DNA from 2 places in the Bacillus lumedeiriae genome. Region 1 is predicted to be linked to the other one. Evidence: predicted binding sites of a transcription regulator. Region 1 holds the regulator's gene; the other holds the start of a gene.
The links. Region 1 encodes NrdR, which represses ribonucleotide reductase genes. Its sites were predicted from a motif close to AACACNATATATNGTGTT; they were not measured.
Positions count from the first base shown of each region.

Region 1 (7,336 bases):
TTATTTTGTCGTTTTTAAGGTTCTTTTTGAAAGTGAATATGTTATACTAATCGCAGATAAGAAAACAATTAAGTATAACATTTATAAATATAGGAGGAACCGATATATGAAGGCGAAAGTAGCAATTAACGGATTTGGCCGTATCGGAAGAATGGTGTTCCGCAAAGCAATTTTAGAGGATAATTTTGAGATTGTAGCAGTGAATGCAAGCTATCCTGCAGAAACACTCGCTCATTTAATTAAGTATGACACAAATCATGGAAAATTTGAAGGCGATGTGCAAGTTGAAGAACGTGCATTGATCGTAAATGGCAAGCGTGTTCAATTAGTAAATAACCGCGATCCTCGTGAACTTCCATGGAAAGAGCTTGGCATTGATATTGTTATTGAAGCAACAGGGAAATTCAATGACCGCGAAAAAGCAGCTCTACATCTAGAAGCTGGAGCGAAAAAAGTAGTGTTAACAGCGCCTGGTAAAAATGAAGATGTGACGATCGTAATGGGTGTCAATGAGAACGATTTAGACATCGAAAAACATGAAGTGATTTCTAATGCTTCTTGTACAACAAACTGTTTAGCTCCAGTAGCAAAAGTGCTCGATGACAAATTTGGTATTGAAAATGGCTTAATGACAACTGTCCATGCCTACACAAATGACCAAAATAATATTGACAACCCGCATAAAGATTTACGCCGTGCCCGTGCATGTGCTCAATCTATTATTCCAACATCTACAGGAGCGGCAAAAGCGCTGTCACTTGTTCTTCCTCAATTAAAAGGGAAAATTCATGGCATGGCTTTACGTGTACCAACGTCTAACGTTTCTTTAGTTGATCTTGTGGTTGACTTAAAGCGTGAAGTAACAGTAGATGAAATCAATAACGTGTTTATCGAAGCGTCTCAAGGTGCGTTAAAAGGCATTCTTGACTATACAACAGAGCCGTTAGTATCTGTTGATTTTAACACAAATCCTCATTCATCGATTATCGACGGTTTATCAACAATCGTGATGGATGGTACAAAAGTGAAGGTTCTTGCATGGTATGATAACGAGTGGGGTTATTCTTGCCGCGTCACTGATCTTGTGAAGTACGTAGCTGAAAATATGAAAAAAAAAATTGAAGTAACTGCATAATTAATAAAAAAGGAACTGTTTCATAAGAACCGGGCAATTTGGTTTTGGGACAGTTCCATTCTTCTGTTTTCAAGGGAATTCATGCATAAGTCTTTCACAGCAGCGCTGAACAATATATTTTGATTTCTTTTATACCTATGCAATAAGTTCCCAAGACAATCCTTTCGAAAAAATTCATACAAGATGTTGCAAAATTAGACACTTCACAGTATACTAATTTTCGTGTGAAACAAATAGCTGCTTAAAGGGTTAGGACCTCTTCGGACTAACTTTCCCCCGTGGCGGTTATCACTTTTACAACGAATCTTCTAAAAAATTGTAAAAGGGGGAAACGATCTTTGGATACTATGGGTCGTCACGTCATCGCAGAACTATGGGGCTGCAATCTTGAGAAATTAAATGATATGGAAACAATTGAACAGATTTTTGTGGATGCTGCATTAAAGTCAGGTGCTGAAATTCGCGAGGTGGCTTTTCATAAATTTGCCCCTCAAGGTGTAAGTGGAGTCGTCATCATTTCTGAATCGCATTTAACTATTCATAGCTTTCCAGAACACGGCTACGCAAGCATTGATGTATATACTTGCGGAGACCTTGATCCGAATATTGCAGCCAATTACATCGCAGAGGCACTAGAGGCAGAGATACAGGAAAAGATGGAAATGCCTCGAGGAATGGGCCCTGTTCAAGTAAAACAAAAAGCAAGTGTGTTATAAAAAAGGTGTATGCGATGAGCATACACTTTTTTGATTTAGACAAAGTCTAGTTAGATTCCCTTAGGCATTAAATCTATCATGGTCTTGTGCATTTGGCTTCTTTTTAATATGATGAAAGTAGCGAATTTAGAATCGGGGTTGATATAATGAAATGTCCGGCTTGTGAACATAACGGCACCCGGGTCATCGATTCAAGACCTGTGGACGAAGCGCGTTCGATCCGCCGCCGCCGGGAGTGTGAATCGTGTGCCTACCGGTTTACCACTTTCGAAAAAGTGGAAGACTTGCCGTTGATTGTTGTGAAGAAAGAAGGTACGCGGGAAGAATTTAACCGTGAAAAGCTTTTGCGAGGGCTGATTAAAGCATGTGAAAAGCGTCCGGTTTCCCTCGAACAGCTGGAGAAGTTGACAATGGATGTGGAAAAAGACATACGAAGCCAGGGGGTTTCAGAAATCCAATCGGAAAAAGTTGGAGAAATGATTATGGACCGGCTGGCAGCGATAGATGAAGTAGCTTACGTTCGTTTTGCTTCTGTATACCGCCAATTTAAAGATATTAATGTGTTTTTGGACGAGTTAAAGGAATTAATAAAAAAAGAAGAATAGTAAGCTGGAGGAAACGACCGTTCTCTAGCTTTTTTTTATCATTGAAAGGTTAGATGGGTGATATGAAAAGACATTGGAACGAAATTCAGCCGGTAGATGAGTACATAGCCTGTCTTAGCGGAACACTTCATGAAACGGATCGGCGCATTTTAACATTTTTGTATCAGCCGCTGCTCGGAACGACTTGCTTTAGTTTGTATATGACGCTTTGGGGAGAGGTGGAAGAAAATCGACTTCGTGCCCAAGCGGCAAATCATTACCATTTAATGAATGTTCTTGATAAAAATCTTCAGGAGATTTATGAAGCGCGTCTAAAGCTTGAAGCGCTTGGATTATTAAAAACATTCGTAAGAAAAAACAATGACTTGCGTGAATTTGTTTATGAGCTGCAGCCGCCTCTCACGCCGCAGCAGTTTTTTAACGATGGCATGCTTAATGTGTTTCTGTATCGTAAAATTGGCCGGTCCCACTTTTTAAGGCTGAAAGAATTTTTCACGGATGACACTACGTATACAGTCGAACACGTAGACATTACGAAAGATTTTCAAGAGGTATTTTCTGCCGGCACGCCGCCGCTTGACCGTGATATGTTGGAAGACAGCCTGCTTTCGAAAGATAAGATGTTTGTGTCTAAATCAAAGGGAAAAGGCATTCCTCTCAAAGTCGATCAATTTGACTTTAGTTTATTGGAAAGTTCCCTTCAGGGAGCGATGATACCAAAATCCGCACTGACACCGTTTGTAAAAGAAATGATTGTGAAGCTGGCTCATCTTTACGGTATTACACCGCTTGAAATGAAAAATTTACTGCTGACGGCTGTTGATGAGAAGGACGAGATTGATGTAGACGTGCTGCGTAAATCGGCTCGTGATTGGTATCAGCTGGAAAAGGATGAAAAGCTGCCTGAACTTGTTCACTTAGTCCAGCCGGCGGCGCTGCGTACGATTCAAAGCGAACCGGCCTCTAAAGAAGAAGAACTGATTCAATATTTAGAAACGATATCTCCGCGGCAGCTGTTAATTGATATTTCGGGCAGTATGCCGTCGAGTTCAGATATGCAAGTGATTGAGGGGATCCTTTTTCAATATAAACTGCCGGCAGGTGTCACGAATGTACTTATCCAATACGTGATGCTGAAAACCGACATGAAGCTGACGAAAAAATATATCGAAAAAATCGCATCACACTGGGCGCGCAAAAAGGTAAAGACCGTGAAAGATGCGATGGAGCTTGCAAAAAATGAGCACCGTCAATATGCAGAGTGGGCTAAAAGTAAAGGAAAGCCGAAACAAAAAGTGACCCGTACAGAAAAGCTTCCTGACTGGTTTTATGAAGAAGGGAAAGAAAAAGAAAACGGAAAAGGTCCTTCTCCAGCTGCTGATCAGGAACTAGAAGCGAAAAGACAGGCGCTTGCGGAAAAAATCAAGAACAGGCGCTTGAAAAGGCAGGTGACAAACAGCGATGAAGAGAATTGATGAAACGCTAAATAAATTGACGCGTTCTCCCGATTTTAAAGCCCGTTATGAAAAGACACGCCAAGAAATTTTAAATGATCCGGCTGTCCGTCACTTTTTGCGTGAACACGAAGGTCAAATAACATCGGACATTCTTGATAAATATTTAATGAAGCTGTATGAGTATAAAACCCAAAGCTTCTCTTGTGAAAAATGCCCGAGCCTTCGTGAGTGTATTAACGTCATGAAAGGTTTTGAACCGAAGCTCGTTTGGCGCCGCGGCAGCATCGATATTGATTATCATCGCTGCTCGCGTAAAATTCGAGATGATGAACAAAGAAAGAACGAAAAGCTAATCAACAGCATTTATGTGCCGAAAGATATTTTGAATGCTGATTTTTCCAATCTTGATTTAGGAGATCTCGGCCGGCTGAGGGCGATCGAATTGGCCCAGCAGTTTACAGAAATATATTCGAAAGATCAATCGACGAAGGGATTGTTTATTTACGGTCCATTCGGTGTTGGGAAATCATATTTGTTAGGCGCTGTAGCGAATGAACTGGCGGACATGAATGTCCCTTCCCTCATCGTGTACTTTCCAGAGTTTGTTCGGGAGATGAAGCAGTCATTCAATGATCAGTCGATGAACTCGAAGCTTGAGGCTGTCAAAAAAGCACGGATACTGATGATTGACGATATTGGCGCAGAAGCCATGTCCAGTTGGATGCGTGATGATATTCTCGGAACAATTTTGCAGTTTAGAATGCTTGAAGGACTGCCGACGTTCTTTACTTCCAACTTTAGTTATGATGAGCTTGAGCATCATTTAACGTATTCCCAGCGTGGAGAAAAAGAAGAGCTGAAAGCGAAGCGTGTCATGGAACGGATCAAATTTTTGACGGTGCCTGTCGAAATGAAAGGAGCTAACCGTCGAAAATAGGAGAGAATCCTATTGATTTTCAGAGGAGTAAAGAATATAATACGGACATACAAATAAATAACAAGACAAGTTTTGATAAGGACATGGGTACTTTTTTACGGTTTCCAGAGAGGGAGAGCCAGGCTGAAACTTTCCTAACACGGAGAATGTACTTACCGCCTTTGAACTTCGGCTGTGAACGCAGTAATGCTAGTAATGGACCGACGGCAGCAGCCGTTATCTGATCTGGAGATTTCAACGATGTTTGTTGAAAAGTAGGGTGGAATCGCGATGTAAACCTCGTCCCTTCATTTTGAAGGGGCGGGGTTTTTTATTTTTTCAAAAAAGTAAGGAGTGTTTATTATGTCTGAAATGCTGAATATTACATTTCCTGACGGGTCCGTCAAGGAGTTTTCAAAAGGAACATCAACAGAGGAAATTGCCCAATCTATCAGCCCGGGCTTAAAGAAGAAAGCACTTGCTGGAAAAGTAGGTGGCCAGCTGCTTGATTTACGCACACCCATTCAAGAAAGCGGCAGCTTGGAAATCGTTACACCAGACCATGAAGATGCGCTTGAAATTATACGTCACAGCACGGCTCACTTAATGGCTCAAGCGATTAAACGCCTGTATGGCAAAGATAATGTGAAATTGGGCGTCGGTCCAGTGATTGAAGGCGGCTTCTATTATGATATTGATCTTGATGAGTCGATCACACCGGAAGATTTACCGAAAATCGAAAAGGAAATGAAAAAAATTATCGGTGAAAACTTGGAAATTGTTCGCAAGGAAGTAAGCCGTAATGAAGCGAAAGAGCTGTATGAAAACATTGGTGATGAATATAAAATTGAGCTGATTAGTGCGATTCCAGAAGAGGAAACAGTCACTATTTATGAGCAGGGCGAATTTTTTGATTTGTGCCGCGGTGTCCATGTACCTTCAACAAATAAAATTAAAGAATTCAAGCTGTTAAGTATTGCGGGTGCTTATTGGCGTGGAAATAGTGATAACAAAATGCTTCAGCGTATTTACGGGACAGCCTTTTTCAAAAAAGAAGAACTTGAAAGCCATTTGAAAATGCTGGAAGAAGCGAAAGAGCGTGATCACCGGAAAATCGGGAAAGAGCTTGATCTGTTCATGAACTCACAAAAAGTTGGCCAAGGGCTGCCGATGTGGCTGCCAAAAGGCGCGACAATTCGCCGCATCGTTGAGCGCTACATCGTTGATAAAGAAGAAAGTCTTGGATATGATCACGTATACACACCGGTAATGGGAAGTGTCGATTTGTATAAAACGAGCGGCCACTGGGATCATTATCAAGAGAATATGTTCCCAGTTATGGACATGGACAATGAACAGCTCGTTCTGCGCCCGATGAACTGTCCGCACCACATGATGATTTATAAAAACAGCATTCATTCTTACCGCGAACTGCCGATCCGTATTGCTGAGCTTGGCACAATGCACCGCTATGAAATGTCAGGGGCGCTTTCAGGATTACAGCGCGTGCGCGGTATGACATTGAACGATGCGCATATTTTCGTTCGTCCAGATCAAATTAAAGAAGAATTCAAACGTGTTGTCCGTTTGGTTCTTGAAGTATATAAAGACTTTGATTTGAAGGATTACTCATTCCGTTTATCTTATCGTGATCCAGCGGACACGGAGAAGTATTATGATGATGACGAAATGTGGAATAAGGCGCAAAGTATGTTGAAAGAAGCGATGGATGAACTAGGTTTAGATTATTATGAAGCCGAAGGAGAAGCAGCGTTCTACGGACCGAAGCTTGACGTACAAGTGAAAACAGCGCTCGGTAAAGGAGAAACGCTGTCTACAGTCCAGTTGGATTTCTTACTTCCGGAAAAGTTTGAATTAACTTATGTCGGTGAAGACGGCAAGCAGCATCGCCCAGTCGTTATTCATCGCGGGGTTGTTTCGACAATGGAGCGCTTCGTTGCCTTCTTAATTGAAGAGTATAAAGGAGCATTTCCAACTTGGCTCGCACCAGTCCAAGTACAAGTGATTCCGGTTTCTGCGGATGTTCACTTTGACTATGCAAAAGAAGTGCAGGAGAAACTGCGCTCAGCGGGCATCCGCGTGGAACTGGACAGCCGTGACGAGAAAATTGGCTACAAAATCCGTGAAGCGCAAATGCAGAAGACACCATATATGCTCGTTGTTGGTGATAAAGAAATCGAAACAAATTCTGTCAATGTCCGTAAATACGGTGAACAAAAATCAGAAACAATGGCGTTCGCTGATTTCCTTGAGTCAATCAAAAAAGAAGTGAAAAAAGCATAACTTTTGAAAAAGGTGTTGCCTAATTCAAGAGACTTTGTTAGAATTGTTTTTGTTGAAGTGCTTTTGATGAATTGACGAAGAACGCTAGTTATGGTATATTACTAAGGTGAACTGAATACACATTAATAAGCAGGAGCACCCGCTTCTCACCTGATTGACGCACCAGCAGTTGGCAGGTTTGATATAACAATAAATAGCTGATT
Region 1 covers NZ_JAUIYO010000001.1:538,609-545,944, reverse strand. Annotated here, with positions in the region: gene QYG89_RS02835 (glyceraldehyde-3-phosphate dehydrogenase) at 107-1,135, shown strand; gene speD (adenosylmethionine decarboxylase) at 1,474-1,851, shown strand; gene nrdR (transcriptional regulator NrdR) at 1,998-2,456, shown strand; gene QYG89_RS02820 (replication initiation and membrane attachment family protein) at 2,519-3,931, shown strand; gene dnaI (primosomal protein DnaI) at 3,918-4,850, shown strand; gene thrS (threonine--tRNA ligase) at 5,193-7,133, shown strand; ribosomal protein L20 leader region at 7,255-7,336, shown strand, end outside.

Region 2 (7,336 bases), 280 kb from region 1:
TGCGGTAGTATGTGAAGGAGAAGTAAGGTTCTAAACCTGTTGACACTCCAACCATTGTTCCAGTGGACCCCGTTGGAGCAACAGTTAAGAGATGCGAATTCCGAATGCCGTGTTCAAGAATTGCTTCTCGTACATCTTCCGGCATTTTCTTCATATAACCAGTTTCCGTGAACGCTTGGCGCAGGCGGTTTGTTTCTTCCGCTGTTTCACCTTCAAGGAACGGAAAGCTGCCTTTTTCTTTCGCCAGCTCAACAGATGCTCTGTAAGCTGTTGTTGCAATCGTTTCGAATACTTTGTCCACTAATTCGTTGCCTTCAGGCGAACCGTATTCTTTTTCACAATAAATGAGCAAGTCTGCAAGTCCCATGACACCAAGACCGACGCGGCGTTCACCGAGCGCTTGCTTTTTGTTTTCTTCTAAGAAATAAGGAGTCGCATCAATGACGTTGTCCTGCATTCGGACGCCCGTGCGAACCGTTTCTTTTAACTTCTCAAAATTCACCGTTTTTGTTTCTTTGTCTGCCATTTCAGCCAAATTTACAGCAGCTAAGTTACAGACAGAAAATGGTGCGAGCGGCTGCTCCCCACACGGATTCGTCGCTACTACTTGCTGGCCATAGGCTTTCGCATTCGTCATATCGTTGGCATTGTCAATGAAAAAGATGCCTGGCTCTGCAGAGTACGTTGCACAAATGTTAATCAAGTTCCATAATTCCCGCGCCTTGATTTTTCGGTATGTGCGCACAGCATGTCCTTGCTTTTCCCATTCGCGGACATCGCCGATTTTATGCCAGTTTTCATTATAGTAAACCATTTCTTCTTTTGTATATTTTTCAACAGCTGGAAAGCGCAGTTCATAGTCAGCGTCTTTTTCCACTGCTTCCATAAAGTCTTTTGTCAGACAGATAGAAATGTTGGCGCCTGTTAAAAATTCTGAGTTATGAACGGTGTATGTTCCGCCTGTTCTGAGTTTCTCTTCTGCTTCTTTAATAATTTCAGCACTGAATCCGCCGTAGCCAGGAATGTTTTTGTAATTCACCACTCCTTGGTACATCGCTTCTTCACGTTCAGTAAGGGGCTTAAAGTTCAGCTTGTCCTTCGCCGCTTTTTTGATTTGTTCATCTTCTGTATTTTCAAGCAAATAGCGTAAAATACGCGGATTTTGCATTTTTGAAATGATAAATTCTACAATATCTGGATGCCAGTCCGCTAACATGATCATTTGCGCTCCGCGTCTGGACCCACCCTGTTCCACAAGGTGTGTCAGTTTCGCAATGTCATCAAGCCAGGAGACCGATCCGGATGATTTTCCGTTCACGCCTTTGGCCAGTGTGTTGCGCGGGCGAAGGGTTGAACCGTTAGTGCCGACACCGCCGCCGCGGCTCATGATTTCCATTACTTGCTTACGATGTTCAGAAATGCCTTCACGTGAATCCGGAACGAAAGGCATCACGTAGCAATTAAAGTATGTTACGTCAGTCTGTGCTCCCGCTCCGTAAAGAACGCGTCCCGCTGGAATAAAGTTTAAGTTCACGAGCTCTTGGTAGAATTTCTCGAACCATTCTTTCCGTTTTTCTTCTGTTGTTTCCACAGAGGCAAGACCTGTTGCGTTGCGCTTAGCGATTTGTTCGTAATAGATTTCTAGAGGTTTTTCAATCACATCAAGCGGACGGCGAATGATCCCTGTTTCCTGCTCTTTCGGATCATCGAGAGCACCGCGGAATTCTTCATCCACAAGTACCTCCGCTTTTTTCTCCTGCCAATCGATACTAGTAATGAAACCAACACCTCTTGCTGGAAACTTCGGATCCTCTTTAATCGTTAACACAACAAAATCGCCTTCTGTTAATGTGACTTTCTCCGTGTCTTTAAACGAATAGCGGTCGATCATTACGAGACGTGAAACCCCTTTATGAGTGATTTTCATATCCGGGGTGACAGGATGAACTTGTGGAAAGACACTGATGTCTTTGTTCAGTCTGTCAATGTTGAGGGACATATTCTTTTGTGACGCAACAGACATAATCACAACTCCTTTTCTTCTACAAATTTCGTAGTCATTCAAACATTATATAACGATATTTTTAACTAAAAACTAAAACAAACACAACATATTGTGTTTGTTTTTCCTAACTCATTACTATATATTGAGTTAAAAACATTTTTTTGTCAAGCTGAAAAATAACGGGTTTTATGGGTAAAAGTGCGATTTCATTAGATAAAGCAGCGATACTCTCGAAAAAAGAAAAACTTTCATGTTTGCCTATCAATTAAGAAACCAGTCATTTTTCCGCAAAAAAAGAGAACAGACCTCAAGGCCAGTTTCTCTTTTGCTGGACGATTCACCTTTTGAAATTCCATTCATCCGAAGAGTACTTTTCTTTTGCAAGTTGTTCAATATAGATCATTTCTTCCCGTGTAAATTCATACGGCTCCAATTCAATGCCAAGACCTTCTTCAAACCCTTTTTTAAATGCTTCTCCTGCCATACGATAGGTCACTTTATTCGGGCTGATTTCATTCACGGCAACAGCTTTATTTTTAAATGCTTGCTGCATCCGCTCTTTCACGCGTTCATTTGAATATGTAAATAAACTGAACAGCTTATCTTCATCCAGATCAAGCAAAATCGAACCGTGCTGCAGAATCACACCTTTTTGTCTCGTTTGCGCACTTCCTGCTACCTTTCGGCCTTCAACAACGAGTTCATACCAGCTTGGCGCATCGAAACAGACAGAGGAGCGTGGATTTTTCAAACTGCTTTTTTCCTCTTCCGTTCTTGGTATCGCAAAATAAGCGTCTAATCCAAGCTGATGAAACCCTTTTAGAATTCCTTCAGATATCACCCTGTACGCTTCCGTCACCCCCGTCGGCATATTAGGATGCTCCTCTGTCACAATGACACTGTATGTCAATTCATGCTCGTGAAGCACACCCCTTCCGCCTGTTGGACGACGGACGAAACCGAGACCATGTCGTTTAACAGCAGCAAAATCAATTTCCTTTGCCGCTTTTTGAAAATAGCCGATCGACAGCGCTGCCGGCTCCCATCCATAAAAACGAATAACCGGCGGAATTTTGCCTTCGCTGTGCCACTCCAGCAGAGCTTCATCCATTGCCATATTGAAGCTTGCCGATTGCCGGCCGGAATCAACAAACTTCCAAGTTTCTTTTTTCATGATGATTGCCGCCTTCTTTATAATAAATTCACTCACCTAGTGTATCAAAAGCAGAGAAAAAAACAAAGAGGTATACACTGTGTTTATTTCTTTTGATTCTTCACACAGCCACGTTTATAATAGAAATCAGCGCATGTCTACTAGGAAGGGGTGTATCCAATGCTCTATACAATAGCTACCATTTTAGGCGTCATTATTTTGTATACTTTATATATGTATTTTTCCCAGAAAAAAGCGGTCAAGCCGCTCTCTCAGGAAGAGTTCATTAAAGGCTACCGCAAGGCGCAGCTCATTGACGTCCGTGAACCGAACGAATTTGAAGCCGGCCATATTCTTGGCGCCCGTAATATCCCACTTACACAATTAAAAACGCGCATGAAAGAAATCCGTCCCGACAAGACCGTATATCTATACTGCCAAAGCGGCATACGCAGCGGCCGGGCGGCCCAGACACTGTACAAAAAAGGCTACCGCGATCTTTATCATCTTCGAGGCGGCTTTAAACAATGGACTGGAAAAGTGAAAAGTAAGTGAAAAGAGGCTGACCCAAAAGGTCGTTAAAAACGACTGTTTAGGGTCAGTCTTTCTTTTGTTTTTTTTTGACAAAATCCAAACGATGATGTTTTACTAAGTTGATTGTAGTGGAAGGCGCGAAGACTCCTGCAGGGAAGCGAAGCACCTAGAATGGAAATCAATGAACAAGTTTAAAAAAATCACACAACAAAGGGGATGCCCCTAAAGTTATACTCTTGGGACATCCTCTCTTTTCTATATTAAATATTTTGCAATTCTTTTTCGTAACGAAGGACAGGCTTGCGAGCCGCTGTCGTTTCATCAAGACGGCCGATGACGGTTGTATGAGGCGCTTCTTGAACGATTTCAGGATTTGTTTCTGCTTCCCTCGCAATCTGAATCATCTTATCAATAAACGCATCAAGTGTTTCTTTTGATTCGGTTTCTGTCGGCTCGATCATAATACACTCTTCTACATTCAGCGGGAAGTAGATCGTTGGCGGATGAAAACCGAAATCAAGCAGACGCTTCGCTATATCAAGCGTACGTACACCAAGCTTTTTCTGACGCTTACCGCTCAACACAAATTCATGCTTACAATGACGGTCAAATGGCAGGTCGAAATAAGGAGCGAGCCTGCGCATCATATAGTTCGCATTTAATACAGCATATTCCGTCACTGCTTTCAAGCCATCCGGTCCCATCGAACGGATATATGTGTAAGCCCGAACGTTAATACCAAAGTTTCCATAGAATGGCTTCACGCGCCCAATCGCTTGCGGACGATCATAGTCGAAGTGGTATACATCGTCTTTTTTCACTAACACAGGCTTCGGCAAATAAGGAATCAAGTCTTTCTTCACACCTACAGGGCCAGATCCCGGACCGCCGCCGCCGTGGGGACCAGTGAACGTTTTATGAAGGTTTAAGTGAACGACGTCAAATCCCATGTCTCCAGGCCGCGCTTTCGACATAACCGCATTTAAGTTTGCCCCATCATAGTACACCTTGCCGCCGACCCCATGAATAATTTCGGCTATTTCTAAAATATTCTCTTCAAACAAGCCAAGCGTGTTTGGATTCGTCAGCATAAGCGCAGCCGTTGTTTCATCGGCCACACGTTTCAAGTCTTCTAAATCGACTAATCCGTCTTCTCCCGATTTGACCGTCACTGTTTCAAAGCCTGCGACCGTCGCAGAGGCCGGGTTTGTACCATGAGCAGAGTCGGGAACGATGACCTTTGTACGATTGAAATCACCATTTGTTTCGTGATACGCACGGATCATCATCAGTGCCGTCCATTCACCATGAGCACCAGCTGCCGGCTGAAGGGTCACTTCATCCATACCAGTAATCTCTTTTAAGTGCTCCTGCAGATCATACATGAGCTCCAATGCCCCTTGTACAGTCTCTTCCTGCTGAAGCGGATGAATATAAGCGAAGCCGTCAAAACGTGCGACATCTTCATTGATTTTTGGGTTATATTTCATCGTACATGAACCAAGCGGATAAAATCCTGAGTCTACCCCATGATTTCTCTTCGATAACGCTGTATAATGACGCATAATGTCGAGCTCAGACACCTCTGGAAGTTCAGGTTCTTCTTCCCGCAAATACCCAGCAGGCAAAAGTGCCGATAAAGCTGTTTCCGGTACATCTAACTCAGGCAGACTATAGCCAATCCGCCCCGGCTGAGACACTTCAAATATAAGCTCCTGATCGTTCTTATTCATGGCTATCCCCCAATTCTGCTGCAAAGAGCTCAATTTCTTCTTTTGTCCGCAATTCTGTCACAGCAACTAACATACAATTCTCTAATTCTTTATAAGTAAGCCCAAGATCATAGCCGCCTATTATTCCCTTTTTAAACAGCTTTTGATTCACTTCTTTGATGGGCTTATTTAAACGGACAACAAACTCATTAAATATTGGTCCATCAAACACGATATCCAGACCATGCTGCTTCATTGTTTCTCTAGCAAAAAATGCTTTTTGCAAGTTTTGCACCGCGATTTCACGAACACCTTTTTTACCTAAAGCTGTCATCGCTACGCTGGCTGCGAGAGCATTGAGTGCCTGGTTAGAACAAATATTAGAAGTCGCTTTATCACGGCGAATATGCTGCTCACGCGCCTGCAGTGTCAGCACAAATCCGCGGCGGCCTTCATCATCATGTGTCTGGCCAACAAGACGGCCCGGCACTTTACGCATCAGCTTTTTCGTTACGGCAAAGTATCCACAATGTGGTCCGCCGAATTGAGCTGGAATACCGAATGGCTGTGCATCACCAATCACAATATCTGCTCCAAACTTTCCAGGAGGTGTCAACGCACCTAGAGAAAGCGGATTAGAAGAGACAACAAACATCGCTTTTTGTCCGTGAGCCGCTTTTTCTACTTCTGCAAGTGGTTCAACGGCGCCGAAAAAGTTCGGATATTGAACAATAACCCCCGCTGTGTCGCTGTCTACAAGCTGATTTAATTGATCAATATCTGTTACACCATTCATATGAGGTACTTCGATCACTTCAATGCCCTGTCCTTTCGCATACGTTTTTAATACGTCACGCGATTCAGGATGAACCGTTTCTGATACGAGTACTTTCTTCTTTTTCGTTTGAGCCGCGCTAAGCATCGCCGCTTCTGCTAAAGCTGTACCTCCATCATACATCGAGGAGTTGGCTACATCCATACCTGTCAATTCACAAATCATCGTTTGGAATTCAAAAATGGCTTGCAGCTCCCCTTGAGAAATTTCTGGCTGGTACGGTGTATAAGCTGTATAAAATTCAGAACGGGAAATGACGTGGTCCACAATGGACGGTGTGTAATGATCATATACGCCTGCCCCTAAAAAGGAAGCATATTGTTTTGCATTCGCATTTTTGGCAGCCATTGCACTCAATTCTTTTTTCAAAGCCGGTTCCGATTTTGCTTCCTTGATATCGTACAACCCTTGGAAACGTACTTGTTCAGGGATGTCTGCAAATAATTCATCAATTGTTTGAACACCAACTGCCGAAAGCATCTCTTTCTTATCAGATTCAGTCATTGGCAAATAACGATGTTTCATAACTTTTCCCCCTTCTCTCCTCTTATTTTGAACGTTTATAAAATGGCGGTTTCACTGTTTTTGCTGCTAGTTTTTTACCCCGGATCTCTACGAACAATTCCTGGTCTGGTACAGCCAGCTCGGCTTTGACTAATGCAAGACCAATATTTTTCTTTAATGTCGGTGATTGCGTACCCGTCGTTACGTGACCTGCCGCTTCTTCTCCTGAAAAAACGGGATAGCCATGACGCGGGATCCCCCTATCAATCATTTCAAGACCAATCAGCTTCCGCTTAGAGCCATTTTCCTTCTGCTCTTTTAAAGCTGTGAGTCCGATAAATTCTTCTTTATTTGTTTTAACAGCAAAGCCAAGGCCCGCTTCAATTGGCGATATATCTTCTGACAGTTCCTGACCATATAATGCCAGATTCGCTTCAAAACGCAATGTATCACGTGCACCCAGGCCGCATGGAACTAAGCCTTCCTCTTCGCCCGCTTCTAATAGATCCTTCCATATCTTCCCTGCATCGCCGCTTTGACTATAAATCTCAAAACCATCTTCTCCTGTGTATCCAGTCCGTGACACTAGAGCA
Region 2 covers NZ_JAUIYO010000001.1:254,923-262,258, forward strand. Annotated here, with positions in the region: gene QYG89_RS01360 (vitamin B12-dependent ribonucleotide reductase) at 1-2,023, opposite strand, end outside; gene QYG89_RS01365 (lipoate--protein ligase family protein) at 2,343-3,179, opposite strand; gene QYG89_RS01370 (rhodanese-like domain-containing protein) at 3,339-3,713, shown strand; gene gcvPB (aminomethyl-transferring glycine dehydrogenase subunit GcvPB) at 3,953-5,425, opposite strand; gene gcvPA (aminomethyl-transferring glycine dehydrogenase subunit GcvPA) at 5,418-6,764, opposite strand; gene gcvT (glycine cleavage system aminomethyltransferase GcvT) at 6,787-7,336, opposite strand, start outside.
Region 2: a site for NrdR is predicted at 2,104-2,121, ahead of QYG89_RS01360 (vitamin B12-dependent ribonucleotide reductase). Genes of this name have one in related genera too.